DNA from 4 places in the Bradyrhizobium sp. TM233 genome. Region 1 is predicted to be linked to each of the others. Evidence: riboswitches for the same ligand, from Rfam matches in the RefSeq annotation. Region 1 holds a riboswitch; each other region holds the start of a gene.
What was found. A riboswitch is a leader RNA that binds a small molecule or an ion and turns the genes downstream of it on or off. The one in region 1 is predicted to bind cobalamin.
Positions count from the first base shown of each region.

Region 2: it holds a riboswitch for cobalamin, as region 1 does, so the genes downstream of both, AABA86_RS15680 (TonB-dependent receptor) here and AABA86_RS19970 (TonB-dependent receptor) in region 1, are expected to answer to the same signal.
Region 3: it holds a riboswitch for cobalamin, as region 1 does, so the genes downstream of both, AABA86_RS15765 (DUF1636 family protein) here and AABA86_RS19970 (TonB-dependent receptor) in region 1, are expected to answer to the same signal.
Region 4: it holds a riboswitch for cobalamin, as region 1 does, so the genes downstream of both, AABA86_RS15700 (energy-coupling factor ABC transporter permease) here and AABA86_RS19970 (TonB-dependent receptor) in region 1, are expected to answer to the same signal.

Region 1 is NZ_BTIG01000008.1:401,323-404,995, reverse strand. Features, by position in the region: gene AABA86_RS19970 (TonB-dependent receptor) at 1-1,387, opposite strand, end outside; cobalamin riboswitch at 1,502-1,715, opposite strand; gene AABA86_RS19965 (hypothetical protein) at 1,759-2,022, opposite strand; gene AABA86_RS19960 (hypothetical protein) at 2,135-2,344, opposite strand; gene AABA86_RS19955 (hypothetical protein) at 2,484-2,660, opposite strand; gene AABA86_RS19950 (adenylate/guanylate cyclase domain-containing protein) at 2,785-3,673, opposite strand, start outside.
Region 2 is NZ_BTIG01000007.1:202,245-205,917, forward strand. Features, by position in the region: gene AABA86_RS15680 (TonB-dependent receptor) at 1-1,884, opposite strand, end outside; cobalamin riboswitch at 2,002-2,204, opposite strand; gene AABA86_RS15685 (histidine phosphatase family protein) at 2,277-2,849, shown strand; gene cobT (nicotinate-nucleotide--dimethylbenzimidazole phosphoribosyltransferase) at 2,842-3,673, opposite strand, start outside.
Region 3 is NZ_BTIG01000007.1:218,899-222,571, forward strand. Features, by position in the region: gene cobN (cobaltochelatase subunit CobN) at 1-624, opposite strand, end outside; gene cobW (cobalamin biosynthesis protein CobW) at 624-1,658, opposite strand; gene AABA86_RS15765 (DUF1636 family protein) at 1,655-2,029, opposite strand; cobalamin riboswitch at 2,124-2,343, opposite strand; gene cobO (cob(I)yrinic acid a,c-diamide adenosyltransferase) at 2,384-3,019, shown strand; gene AABA86_RS15775 (cobyric acid synthase) at 3,025-3,673, shown strand, end outside.
Region 4 is NZ_BTIG01000007.1:206,203-209,875, reverse strand. Features, by position in the region: gene AABA86_RS15710 (cobyrinate a,c-diamide synthase) at 1-1,224, shown strand, start outside; gene cobA (uroporphyrinogen-III C-methyltransferase) at 1,221-1,952, shown strand; cobalamin riboswitch at 1,998-2,216, shown strand; gene AABA86_RS15700 (energy-coupling factor ABC transporter permease) at 2,254-2,931, shown strand; gene cobF (precorrin-6A synthase (deacetylating)) at 2,978-3,673, shown strand, end outside.

The DNA of each region.
Region 1 (3,673 bases):
TCTGCACCCGCGCGCCGTAGGAGATGTCGGTCGTGGGCGCTATCCCCAATGTGTGCTGGAAATAACCCGCAACCGTCTCCTGCCGGAGGTCGTAATTGTGCCAGGGGGCGAGCCCCTGCCCGGCGCCGCGGTTCTGCTCAAAGCTCGCGTCGTAATAGTCGATGCCGGTCAGGAGTTGCGACGGCATGCCGAGCAGCAGGCTCTTCACGCTGAGCCGCGGCGTGATCGACCATGTCGTCAGGTGGGAACCGACATAGGTCGACGTGAAGAAGGCCGGAACCGGCGTCGGGGTGGAGAAGAACGCACTCTGCTGCTTCTTGTCGCGCACGCCGCCATCGACGATGAGATCGACGCCGTTGACCAGGGTCTTGGTGAAGCCCGCGGTCGCACCAAAACCCTGCTGGTTGGCGTAGTTGAAGGGCGTGCTGGTCCCTCGCCGGTTGGCCCTGAGCTCGTCGAGGCCGATCGAGGGATCGACGGTGCGGCCGCCCGGCAGCCGCAGCTCCTGATTGTCGCCGGTGACGGTGAGAAAGGCCGTCAGGCCCGGCGTGGTGTAGTTGAGATTGCCGACGCCGTTCTGCTGCGAATAACGATTGTTGTCGCGATAACCATCGGTCCTGACCGTGTTGCCATAGAACGAGGTCGACCACGGACCGGCATTGAGCGAGGTCGAAACGTTGCCGAGTCTGGTGTTGAATGAGCCGAAGCCGGCCTCGATGCGCGCGGTCACGGGCGGTCCGCCGACACCATTTTTGGTGACGATGTTGATCACACCGCCGACCGCGTTGTCGCCATAGAGCACCGCGCCGGAATTGCCGCGCGTCACCTCGATGCGCTCGATGGAATTGAGCGGGATGGTGGAGAGGTCCACCTGCGCCATGTCGACGTCGTTCAGCCGCCGGCCGTTGACCAGCACCAGCGTGTTGGCAGTAGCAAAGGCGCCGAAGCCACGCAGGTCCACGCTGGTCTTGGCGCCGATCTGGCCGCCATAGAACGTCGTGATCTGGGCCCCCGGCGTCTGCGTCGCGATGATCTCGGCAAGCGTCTGCGATGGCGCATGCGCGATATCCGCGGCCGTGATGACGGTCGTGGCGGCCCCGACGATGCCGCCGGTGCCGGCGGCAGCCTCGCCGCCGGAGCCGGATGAGCCGGCGCCATTGCCTGCCGGCGCGACATTCGTCCTCACCCCCTGCCGAGCCGCCTCGCCGTCACCGATCGCCCTGGCGCGCGTGCGGTTCTGATCGTCGGGCCTGGTCACCTCGATCGGCGGCAATTGCTCGGCAAGCGCCTGCTGGGCGAAGGCGGAGGACAGATCGAGCGAAGGGAAGGAAACGGATGCGAGCAGGCCGACGCTGAGGCGCCTGGCAGCAGGGACAAGACGGGACACAATGGTAACCTCGGTATGACGTCAGTGGCACGTCACAGCGAACGAGATTTCACGGCAGAGCGATGGATTGCTCCGGTGAAGCCAATGTCTGTACTCCCCGACCGACATCTTCGCGTGTGACCACGGCTGACGGCAGGTCTCCTGGCTCGCGGGTCGTGACCTTGCGTCGCCTTCCCAGGACCGAGTTTCCCAGTGGCATGAGACGAAAGATTCACCGCTTACAGTTGCGGGGGCAGCCGTGGCGTTGAGACAATCCCGGCGTTGGGACAATCCCGCACCACATTCCCTTTTGATCTCCATGAGGAGAACCGTCGCCGATCATTTACGAGCCGTTCGCCCCGGGAGTCAATCGACCGTTGGGTGCCGGCCGCTCAGGTCCGCCCGCGCACACGTTGCGCCTGGGCCCAGGCGACAGCGACATCGCGGGGCGGAACATCGACGCGCTTGATCGGGGTCAATTCGCCGGAAGCCGAGACGATCGCGGTCTCCTCGCGCCGGCAGCGCGTGCAGACGAAGCGGACCTCGTGCGGAGACGCCGTCCAGCTCGACCGCTTCACGTTGGCTGCCATCGGCCAGGCATCGCAATGCGAGCACGACACCAGAAATCGGCCGGGATCGAGCATACCCATTTCCATCGGACTCCGCGTCCTGCCACTTGCTTCAATGATTGACCCATGTGAATCGTTCCGGTGCCCAGGCACCGTCCATTCCACGGGTTGCATCCCCGCAAGGCAGAAGGCGGTGCGCTCAGCGCGCGCCCTTGAGGGTGCAGGAGGTCGTGCAGGTGACCGTGGTGCCGCGATCGCACGATTTGCAGGCATTGACGCACTGGTTCATGTCGCGGGGGTTATAGCTGTAGTTCCGCATCGGGCAGGTCGGCGTCGAGCCGGTGATGTCCTGCTCCTGGTCGCAGGCCGCCGTCATGAGCGCGAATATGATCACGGCAACGAGGCGCATGTGATTGCCCTGTCAAACATGGCAAATGACACTCGCGAGGTGCGCTGCATTGCAGCGAACCCCGGCCTTTCCACCACGAGCGATCGCTCGCGAGCGTCAAGGATGCGCGCCAAACATTAAGAACGGATTGCAGCTGGCGTCAGGCCGCAGCCTTGGTCGCGATCGCCTGCCGCATGTCCACCGCCAGCTGTCGGTATTGTTCCGAGAGTTTCAGATAGAACTCGCGCTTGGTGCTGTCGGTGGCGAGCTTGGCGATCAGCTCGCATTCGGCGGTGAGCGTCTCGAACCGTTCCAGCCTGTCCTGAAGTTCTGTCATCGGCGTGTCCCCGTCAAACGCCTCAAGGACATCCAACCTAAGCCCGGGAAATAGGTCACGGCGAACATCGTTATCGAGTAGAAACGTTTTTTCCGGACAGGGCGAGCTGGCGCAACAAAAACGGCTATTTCTGCTCCAGCCGCCAGGCGCCGTCCCACCCCTCTTCCGGCGGCTTGGCCTCGAGCTGCGCGATGCGGCCGAGCATCGTGCGCGAGGGGCCGTCGCCGGGGACGGCTTCGAGCGCGGCGTTGAAGGCGGCGCGCGCCTCGTCGAAGCGGCGGGCCCGATAGGCGGCGAGCGCTTCGGCATAATGCGTGCGCAGGCTGTCCTGCGCGCCGGTGAGTGCGCCCGCCCGCGCCATCACCTCGAAGATCGGCTGCGGCGCGCTCTGGCCCGCGACCGCCAGACGATCGATCTCGCGCAATTCGAGCCCCGCTCCGATCGCGTCAGCAGTTGCCTGCGAGATCAGGATGCGGGTTCCGTAGACCTTGTTGACGGCCTCCAGCCGCGAGGCCAGGTTCACGGCGTCGCCCATCACGGTGAAGCTCATCATCAGCTCGGAGCCGATGCTGCCGGTCAGGACCTCGCCGGTGGCGATGCCGATCCGCAGGTCACACGGCGCCGGCATGGCGCGGATGCCGAGCAGGTCGGGCAGCTGCTTCTGCAGCGCGGGCACCTGGTCGACCATCTCGGTTGCGGCGATGCCGGCCAGGAGCGCCTGCTCGTCCTCCTCGATGAAGGGCGGCCCCCAATAGGACATGATGGCGTCGCCGATATATTTGTCGATGATGCCGCGATTACCCCTGATCGGTCCGGACATCACCGTGAAATAGTGGTTCATCACCCTGACGAGGCCGCGCGGGGTCATGCCCTCGCTCATCGAGGTGAAGCCGCTCATGTCGCAGAACATGATGGTCATGACCCGGCGCTCGCCGTCGATCGCGACCTCGGGCCGGTCGATCAGCCCCTGCACCACCTTGGGATCGATGTAGCGGCCAAAGGTCTCGCGGATG
Region 2 (3,673 bases), on a different contig from region 1:
GATGTTGAGCGCCATGCCGCCGGCCGCGGCAAAGACGTTCTTGCGCACGATGTCGTAGGCCGAGAACGACCACTCCGCCCTGTTGTCCCAGAACAGGTGCTTGACGCCGGTCTCGTAGGTGCGCGCGGTCGTCAGGTCGAGCGGCTGGGTCGGCCCGAGCAGGAAGATATTGTTGGCAGAGATGTCGGCGCCGGTCGCGTACTGGCTAAAGAAGGTCAGGCCGGGCACGGCCTCCCATGTGTAGCCGATGCGGCCCGTCACCGGCGCCCAGTCTTTCGCGAACGGGAAGCCTGCCTTCTCCAATCCATTCTTGTCCATCGAATTGCGATCGAGGCCGATATGCTCGACGCGCAGGCCACCAATCAGCGAAAAGCTGCGTGTCAGTTTGAGCCGGTCCTCGAATGACAAGGCCTCGTTGTCGATGCGCGCGGTCTGCTGCTGCGTCGTGAGTAAGCCGTAAAAGCCGCGGTTGGGATCGACCAGCGAAACAGAGTCGCCGGGAAAGTTTGCGGCGCCGGGCCTGACGAAATCGAGGTAGCTCGACGACAGTGTCGTGACCAGCCGGTTGTCGAATCCCGCGATGTTCGCATCCCAGATCAGGTCGGTGATGTTGCCGACGAGGCGTTGGCTGTGCGCGACATAGAAGCGCTCACGATCGACCAGGTTCGTCCCGGAATTGAACGCTTCGACTTCGTTATTGAACCAGGTGCGCTCGGCGCCGTAGCCATAGGCCTGGCTCTTCAGGGTCAGGTCAGGCGCAAGCTTCAGCTCGAAGCCACCGCGCAGCCAGACTTCCTGCGCCACGTTGCGGTTGTCGAGCACGTTGTAATTGGTGTTGAAGGTGCGGTCGTCGATGGTGACCGCGCCGAGATTGGTTTTGTTGTAGTTCGAGATGTAGTTGCCGGAGACAATCCCCGACGTCGCATGCGAGCCGCTGAAGGCGACCGGCACCAGCGGCGCACCCCAATAGGCCTTGCCGCGATCCTCGCGGTATTCGATCGCGCCCCAGACCTTGAGGCTGTCGGAGATGCGGTAGTTGAGCTGGCCCGACACGTCGAGCGTTCTGGTGTTGGTGTCGTCCACGAAGCCGTTGAGCGAGGAGCGGCTGATGTCGAAGCGGTAGTCGAGACCTTGGACGTTCGTGCTGCCGCCCGAGCCGTAATGGGCGCGAAACGAGTTCAGGGAGTCGTACGAGAAATCCGCCTCGTTGCGGATCGCTCCGGTGTGCGGCTGCTTGTTGACGAAGTTGATCGCGCCGCCGGCAGCGCCCTCGCCCGAGATCAGCGAGGCCGGGCCCTTCAGGAATTCCACAGCCTCGAGATTGGCCGTGTCCATGATCCGCGAGGTCATGTTCTGCGGGCCGATCTTGATGCCGTTGTAGAGCGTGTTGATCTGGCTGTTGGTGAAGCCGCGCATCGAGAAGCCCGCCGGCTCTCCCGGTGCGTCGCCGGAGGTGACGCCGACCGCACCCTGCGCCGCCTCGGACACGGTGCGATAACCCTGCTCGCGCATGGTCTCGGCGGAGATGATTTCGACGGTTGCAGGCGTCTGGCGCACGGTCAGGCCAAGGCGCGAGGCGCTTTCGGCCACGGCATTGGAGTTGAGCGGCGTCGCCGTTTGCGTCTGCGACGACACGCCCGGCACCGCAGGCCTTGGCGCGGCCGCAGCGGTTGCGGATCTGCGCGATGACGCGCGCCGTGCGCTCTGCCCTTCCCGGCCGGCAGGCTTCGCCTGCTTGCGGGATTGGGCGGGCGACACCTCGATCGGCGGCAGCGGTTCGCGAGATTGCTGCGCCAGCGCGGCCGGCACATCAGCGGCAGCCAGCGTAAGGGCGGCGGAGGCGAGCAGGAAGCCGCGCGGTCGTACGATATAGATGGAAGACACGATTTTCGGACCTCGGTATGACGTCAGTGGCACGTCACAGCGAACGAGGTCTCACCTTCTGGCCCTTCAGCCGTCCGATGAAGCCGAATGTCTGTACTCCCCGACCGACATCTTCGCGTGTGACCACGGCTGACGGCAGGTCTCCTGGCTCGCGGGTCATGACCACTTCGTCGCCTTCCCGGGACCGAGCACCCCAGTGGCTTCTGACGAAGGATTCACCGCTCACAGTTGCGGGGGCAGCCACGGCGTTGGGGACAATGTCCCCGCACCGTATTCCCTTTTCATCCCCTCTCGGGGAAACCGTCGCAAGCATCTAGGATTACCATCACAACAGAGTCAATGTGCCAGTTGCGGCGTTATGGCCACAGCGAGCAACTTCCTTGGAGATGAGCATGGAAGGCGAGACCTTCCTCTGGCTGATAAGGCACGCGCCCGTCGAGGGCGTCAAAGGGACGATCCACGCGTCCGACGCGCCTGCCGATCTCGGCGATCGCGTGCAGCTGGATGCCGTGCGGCAGCGCTTGCCGCGGGAAGCTGCGGGCTACGCAAGCCCGTCGCGACGCACGGTCGAGACGGCGCGAGCCCTGGGGCTCGAACCGGCCCTGGTCAGCGAATTCCGCGAACAGGATTTTGGTGACTGGACCGGCCATCGCCATGACGAACTCGCCGCGAGCCGCGGTGAGGCCTATGCGCAGTTCTGGAGCGATCCGGCCGACGCACGGCCGCCGGGCGGCGAGAGCTTTGCGGATCAGGTCGCGCGTGTCCGGCTGGGACTGTCGCGGATCGCAGCCGGATCGGCCACGCTCGTCGTGCATTCCGGCACCATCCGCGCCGCGCTCTGCATCGCGCTCGATCTCACGCCGCAGGCCGCCTTGCGCTTCGTGATCGATCCGCTGTCGCTGACCCGGATCGATCGCCTTGCGAGCGGCTGGCGCGTCGTCTCCGTCAATCAGCGGATCAGCTAGGACGATCCGGCACATTGGCCTGCGCAAACGTCGCCATGCCGTTGTGGAGGCTGCAGGCGAGGCGCACCAGCGGCAGCGCGATGGCGGCGCCCGATCCCTCGCCGAGCCGGAGATCGAGGCTGATCAACGGCTGCACGTTCAGCGCGCGCAGCACCAGCCGATGGCCCTGCTCCGCCGATTGATGCGACGGCAGCAGGAACGGCTGGCACGACGGGTTGAGCCGCGCCGCCGTGAGCGCTGCCACCGATACGATGAAGCCGTCGATCAAGACGGGGACGCGGCGCTGCGCGGCCGCGATGATCGCACCTGTGATCGCCGCAATCTCGAGGCCGCCGACGGCGCACAGGATTTTTTCGGGCGCTGCGCCCGCAACCCTGTGACGCGTAATCGCAGCATCAATCACCCGCGCCTTGTGCGCGCGGCCGGCCGCATCGACGCCGGTGCCGCTGCCTGCAATCTCTTCGGCACTGATGCCAAGCAGGCTCGCGGCAATCGCCGCTGACGTCGTGGTGTTGCCGATCCCCATCTCGCCGAAGATCAGGAGATCAGGCTGATGGGCCGCCGCACGTACGACGGCGCGCTGGCCGGCCTCGAACGCATACGCCAGCTCGGCGGGTGCGAGAGCGGCTTCGACGCTGAAATCGCGTGTGCCGTGGCGCGGCTTGTCGGTGACGATTCCTGCCATCTCGTCCGGCGCCAGCGTGCCGGCGTCGACCACCTCCAGGCTCGAGCCAAGCTCGCGCGCCAGCACCGAGATCGCGGCACCGCCGGCGGCGAAATTCGCCATCATCGCGATGGTCACGGCTTGCGGATAGGCCGAGACG
Region 3 (3,673 bases), on a different contig from region 1:
GAGATACGAGCGATAGAACGTTACAAGTGCGCGCGGCCTCCCCTCGCCATGCGCCGGCGCAGCAATCACACCACGCGCGGGATCGTAGAACCCCATCTCGGGCACGGTCGTCTCGCCTATAACAGGCCCGGCATAGAGGCCCGAGGCCAAAGCGAGCTGCGCGATCGCAGCCTGCGCCGCCACCGGCCCGCCGGTGTCGCAGAGCACCTTGAGCCGGCGCAGCGTCGAGACCGGCAAGGTCGAGTAAGCATCCAGCCGCGTGTCGTCGCGACCGTCGGCCGGCAGCACGGCCAGCACAATGCCACGGTCCTTCGCGAACTGTTGCAGGGCCGCAAGCCCATACGGCCAGTAGGACTCCCCGCCGATCAGCCGCACCAGAATGCCGCGCGCCTGCGACAGCGTGCGCTCGATATAGGTGTCGACCGAGAGCGGATGACGCAGCTCCGCAAGATTGGCGAGCCGCAGCGTCGGCAGGCTGGCGCGACCGCGCCGCCAGCCGGCCGCGAACGCCGCAAGATCGGAATCCGAATACGAGAGCACCACGAGATCGGCCGGGTCCTGGCCGATATCCCTTGGCGTCGCGGTCTCCTCGAGACCGCGGCTCTCGCGGAAAACGACGTGCATCAGATACCAAGTCCTGACCTGATCGCGGCCTCGTCGATATCGCCGTGCTCGCCGATCACGACGAGCTTTGACTGCCTGAGCCCAGCGCCCCAGGGCTTGTCGAACTGGTGGCGCACGCGCTCGCCGACGGCCTGCAGCAGCAGCCGCATCGGTTTGCCCGCGACCGCGATATAGCCCTTGGCGCGCAGCACATTCTGCTCGCGCGCCAGCTTTTGCACCGATGCGACCAGCGCATCGACGTCGGCGACTTCAGGAAGATCGATCACGACCGAAGCGAAATCGTCGTGCTCGTGATCCTCCTCGCCGTCATGATGCGAGGGACGCGCGGCAAGATCGTTCTCGGCGGCAGCGCCAAGACCGAGGATGACGCGCGCATCGATCGCACCGTCGGTCACGGGGAGCATCGGCACGCGGCGCGGCATCTCGGCAATAATCGCCGCCTTGGCCGCTTCGAGTCCCGCCGCCCCCGCGAGATCGGCCTTGGTCAGCAGCACGATATCGGCGCAGGCGATCTGATCTTCGAACACCTCCGACAACGGCGTCTCGTGATCGAGATTTTCGTCCGCCGCACGCTGCGCTTCCACCGCAGCCGGATCGGGCGCGAAGCGGCCGGCCGCCACAGCCTCGGCATCGGCAAGTGCGATCACACCGTCGACGGTGATGCGCGAGCGGATCTCCGGCCAGTCGAACGCCTTCAGCAGGGGCTTGGGCAGCGCCAGGCCCGAGGTCTCGATCAGGATATGATCGGGCCGCACGGGCCGCGCCAGCAGTTTTTCCATGGTCGGAATGAAATCGTCGGCAACCGTGCAGCAGATGCAGCCATTGGCGAGCTCGACGATGTTCTCTTCCGGGCAATTGGCGTCGGCACAGGATCTCAGGATCTCGCCGTCGACGCCCTCACTGCCGAACTCGTTCACGAGCACCGCGAGCTTCTTGCCGCCGGCATTGCTGAGCAGATGCTGGATCAGCGTCGTCTTGCCGGAGCCGAGAAAACCGGTGACCACCGTCACAGGGACTTTTGCGAGCGGGTTCATTCGGCGGCCTCCGGCACGACGGCAATGGGGGGAATGCGGGCAAGCGATTGCTTGCGGAATATTTCCGGCCGGCTGCGCCAGGGCACGAGACCATCCGGCGCCGCCGCATAGGCCGCCGCGCCCGCGACCACGTCCTGCGCATTCGCATCCGACAGGCGGCCATAGACATACGACCAGCGGCCGGGCGCGCTGAGCGCGACCGAGCAGCCCTGATTGCAGGCCGACAGGCATTCGACGGGAACCACATTGACGCCCTCGGGCACGCCGGCGTCGAGGATCGCCCCATGCAGGCGCTTGCCGGGCGTCGCCTCGCCCTCGCCAGGCGTCTCGCCGGCGCGGCAGGTGATGCAGACGTGAAGTGTGACGGTCATCGCCTCTTCCAGATAACAGCGGGAGGCGATGAGGCACACGGACCATTCTTCAGAAGGCCCGTTTCCCCGTCGCGGAACACCCCGTCCGCCGGTCCAAAACTCGTCCGCGCTGGCAGGTCTCCCGGCTTGCGGAGCAGGGTTATCCCCTTCGATCCCCGCCTTCCCGATTCCCGCGGGAATCAGTGGCTTCGGGCATCTCTCCGGTCACGGTCGCGGGGGCGGCTGCAGTTTGGACCCAAATCTTGCCGATTCGGACCCTATCGCATTCCCTCTTCGCCTGTCATAGGACAGGAACCAACGCCGGGCCACCATTTGCCGGTGGCCGCCACTTGTCAAGCCGAAGGACCGGGACCGATGACGCCTGAACCGGATACGAAAACGGCCGAGGAAACCGACGCCCGCCACGCCACGAAAATGGCGAAGAAGAAGGCCGCCCGCGACAAGATCATGGCGACCAAGAGCGGCGAAAAGGGCCTCATCATCGTCCACACCGGCGCCGGCAAGGGCAAGTCCTCCTCGGCCTTCGGCATGATCGTCCGCTGCGTCGCCCATGGCTTCCCCTGTGCGGTCGTGCAGTTCATCAAGGGCGCCTGGGATACCGGCGAGCGACGCCTGCTCACCGGCCATTTCGGCGACCTCTGCCAGTTCCACGCCATGGGTGAAGGTTTTACCTGGGAGACGCAGGACCGCGCCCGCGACATCGCCGCCGCGCGCGCCGGCTGGGAGAAGGCCAAGGAGCTGATCCTCGATGAGAGCTTGCGCATGGTCGTGCTCGACGAGATCAACATCGCGCTGCGCTACGACTATCTCGACATCGCGGAGGTCGTCGAGTTTCTGACCACCTCGAAGCCGCCGATGACGCATGTCGTCCTCACCGGGCGCAACGCCAAGGACGAGCTGATCGAGATCGCCGATCTCGTCACCGAGATGACGCTGGTGAAACATCCGTTCCGCTCCGGCATCAAGGCGCAGGCCGGCGTCGAGTTCTGAGTTCGATGGCACGCGCGTTGATGATCCAGGGGGCCGGCTCGGACGTGGGCAAGTCGCTCATCGTCGCAGGCCTTGCGCGTGCCTTCACGCGGCGCGGCCTGCGCGTGCTGCCGTTCAAGCCGCAGAACATGTCGAACAACGCAGCCGTCACCGTCGACGGCGGCGAGATCGGCCGTGCCCAGGCGCTGCAGGCGCTCGCCGCCGGTGTCGAACCGCACACCGACATGAACCCCGTGCTGCTGAAGCCCGAGACCGATGTCGGCGCGCAGGTGATCGTCCACGGAAAGCGCATCGCGACTGCGCGCGCGCGTGACTATGCCGCGATGAAGCCCTCGCTGATGGGCGCGGTGCTGGAGAGCTTTGAGCGGCTGAAGGCGCGCGCCGATCTGGTGCTGGTCGAAGGCGCCGGCAGTCCGGCCGAGGTCAATTTGCGCAAATCCGATATCGCCAATATGGGCTTTGCGCGCAGGGCCGACGTGCCGGTCGTGCTGATCGGCGACATCGACCGCGGCGGCGTCATCGCCCAGCTGGTCGGCATCAAGACGGTGATCGACCCCGACGACGCCGCGATGATCCGGGGTTTCGTCATCAACAAGTTCCGCGGCGATCCCACCCTGTTCGATGACGGCTACAGGCTGATCGAGCAAAAGACCG
Region 4 (3,673 bases), on a different contig from region 1:
CGCGGATTGAACGTGCAGTGCTTCAAGAGCGGTCCCGATTACATCGATCCCGCCTTCCACGCCGCCGCCACGGGACGCGCCTCCGTCAACGTCGATAGCTGGGCGATGGATCGCGGGACGATCGCGCATCTCGTCAGCCGCGGCGCGGATGCCGATATCGTGCTCGCCGAGGGCTCGATGGGCCTGTTCGACGGCGTTGCTGCGCGCGGGGTCTCCGGCGTGGGGGCCACCGCCGATATCGCGGAGATGATGGGCTGGCCGGTGGTGCTGGTGATCGATCCTTCCGGACAGGCGCAGACCGCAGCGGCGATCGCCGCGGGGCTTCGCGATTACCGCCCCGGCGTGCGACTCGCCGGCGTCGTGCTCAATCGCGTCGCCAGCCTGCGCCACGAAGATCTCGTCCGGCGTGCGCTCAACGATTCCGGCATTGCCGTGTTCGGCGCTATGCCGCGCCATGCCGAGATCAGCCTGCCGAAACGGCATCTCGGCCTGGTGCAGGCCGAAGAGCAGGCTGAGATCGGCAAGCTGATCGACGAGGCCGCGCGCTTCGTCGCCGAGCATGTCGATCTCGATGCGGTGCTGCGATCGGCTGCGTCCTGGTCGCCGCAACCTGCCGCGAACGGCCTGAACGTGACGCCGCCGGGGCAGCGCATCGCGCTCGCGCGCGATGCGGCGTTCTCCTTCGTCTATCCGCATATGCTGGAGGCCTGGCGCGCGGCGGGCGCCGAGATATTGCCGTTCTCGCCGCTCGCCGATGAAGCGCCTGACGCGAGTGCCGATGTGTGCTGGCTCCCCGGCGGCTACCCCGAGCTCCATGCCGGCAAGATCGCGGCCAATGCGCGTTTTCGCGGCGGCCTGCGCGCCTTTGCCGAAACGCGGCCGGTGCACGGCGAATGCGGAGGCTATATGGTGCTGGGAACCGCTTTGACCGATGCGGACGGTGTCCGCCACGAGATGACAGGCCTGCTTGGCCTCGAGACGAGCTTTGCCAAACGCCGCATGCATCTCGGTTATCGTCTGGCCGAACTCGCCGCGGCGATACCGGGACATCGCTCCGGCGCGCGCCTGCGCGGCCATGAGTTCCACTATTCGACCATTCTTGCCCAGCCTGATACGCCGCTGGCAGTCGTGCATGATGCGACCGGCGCGGTCATCGCCGAGACCGGCTCGCAGCGCGGCCACGCCACCGGCACCTTCTTTCATCTGATCGCGGAGGACCGGTGAGCGGCTTCGTCTCCTTCATCTCCGCCGGACCAGGCGATCCCGAGCTTCTCACGCTCAAGGGCGCCGCGCGGCTGCGCGAAGCCGACGTCGTGCTCTATGACGATCTTGCCTCCGGCGCGATCCTCGATCTCGCCCGGCCCGGCGCCAATCTCGTCGCGGTTGGGAAACGGGCAGGGCGTCCCTCGACCAAGCAGCACCACGTCAACCGCTTGTTGGTCGACTATGCCGTAACCGGCGCGCGCGTGGTGCGCTTGAAGTCGGGCGACGCCGGCATTTTCGGCCGGCTCGAGGAAGAGCTGGAGACGCTGCGTGAGGCCGGCATCGGCTACGAGATCGTTCCCGGCGTGACATCAGCCTGCGTCGCCGCGGCGCAGGCCGGCATTCCCCTGACCCGGCGCCATACTTCGCGCCGGGTGCAGTTCGTCACCGGCGCCGATGTCACCGGCGAGCTGCCGCCCAACCTGAACTGGGCGGCGCTGGCCGACCCTGAAGCGACGACCGTGGTCTATATGGGCCGGCGCACCTTTCCGGCGCTTGCTGCAAAATTGATCGCGCACGGCCTTGCCCCAACCACACCGGCATTGTTCGCCGAATCCCTCGGACGCCCCGACGAACGGCTGGTCCGGACCACCATCGCCGAGCTTGCCGAGCAGCTTGCGCGCGGCGGCGCCGCCTCGACGGCCGCCGTGATCCTGTTTGGGGCGCTGGCGGGGGATTATCCGTCATGACGGCCTTGGCCGCCCTTCGCCCCTTGACGCAGGCTCAGCGAAAGGGGCACACAAGAGAGGCATGGTGCTCGACGCGGCGCAAAGCGCCGGAGCATAATCGGGAATGGGGGTGGGCGGACCCAGTTGCGGCGCCCAAAACCCCAGCCGCCCCCGCGACTGTAAGCGGTGAGGGACTCCGATCAGCCACTGGGCCGCAAGGTCCGGGAAGGCCGGAAATCCCAGCGAACCGCGAGCCAGGAGACCGGCCCTGCACGTTTTGAGGCCAAGGCCGTCGGGTGTGACGGCAGGAAGGAACTGAGCCATGCATATCGAACCCGGTATAGTGACGGGCGCCAAGCTCGTGTTGAGTTACGCAACCGGCATCGCCGCAGGCGGCGTTGCGCTGAAGCTCGCGGCGGAAACCGTGCGTGAGCAGGGCATCACGTCGTTCGCGGCGCGGACGCTCGCCACCACAGTCCTCGTCTTCACCTTCTTCGAGATCCTGCCGCACTTCCCGGTCGGCGTCTCCGAGGTGCACTTCATTCTCGGCTCGACACTGTTCCTGCTGTTCGGCGCGGCGCCTGCGGCCTTCGGCCTCGCCTTCGGCCTGCTGCTCCAGGGTGTGTTCTTCGAGCCCGCTGACATCCCGCAATACGGCATGAACGTCACCACGCTGCTGGTGCCACTGTTCGCGATCCAGGCGATTGCCACACGGATCATTTCGCGCAACACCGCCTATGTCGATTTGAAGTATCGCCAGGCGCTGGCGCTTTCGACGACCTATCAGGCCGGTGTGATCGCCTGGGTGGCGTTCTGGGCGCTCTATGGCTCCGGTTTTGCCATGACCAATCTCGCCAACATCGCGACGTTCGCGGCGTCCTATGCGCTGGTCATCGTGATCGAGCCTCTGGCCGATCTCGCGGTACTGGCGCTGGCGAAGTCGCTGCGCGGCGTCACCGCGCCCGGCCTCGTCACTCCGCGCCTGCACAACGCGGCCTGAGAGACAAGCGAACGGGCGGCCAGCAGGGCCGCCCGTCGCGTTCGCGATGCTCACGCTCTCCCTGATAGGCATCGGTTGCGGCGATCCCGACCAGCTCACGCGCGCCGCTGTTCAGGCGATCAACGCCGCCGATCTCGTCCTGATTCCGCGCAAGGGGACGGCAAAGTCCGATCTCGCCGATCTCAGGCGGACGATCTGCGCGGATGTGCTCACCAGCAACAAGACAGCCATCGCCGAGTTCGACCTTCCCGTGCGCGACGCAGGCGAAGCTGACTACCGCAAGGGCGTGGACGATTGGCACGATGCGGTTGCCGCGACCTGGTCTCGGACGATTGCAAACCATCTCGAAGGTGAGGGCAAGGTTGCGCTGCTGATCTGGGGCGATCCCTCGCTCTATGATTCCTCGTTGCGCATTGCGCGGCGGCTCAATCCCTTGCCTGACATCGCGGTCGTGCCCGGCATCACCTCGATCCAGGCGCTGTGCGCGGCGCATGCGCTGCCGCTCAACGATATCGGCGAGCCCTTTCTGGTCACGACGGGGCGGCGCTTGCGCGAAGGCGGCTGGCCGCAGGGTGTCGATACCGTGGTGGTGATGCTCGACGGCGGCACGGCGTTCCAGTCGCTCGATCCGGCCGGGCTTCACATCTATTGGGGCGCCTATCTCGGCATGCCCGACCAGATCGTCATGTCCGGCGCGCTCGCCGAGGTCGGCCCGCGCATCGTGGCGTTGCGTCAGGAGGCG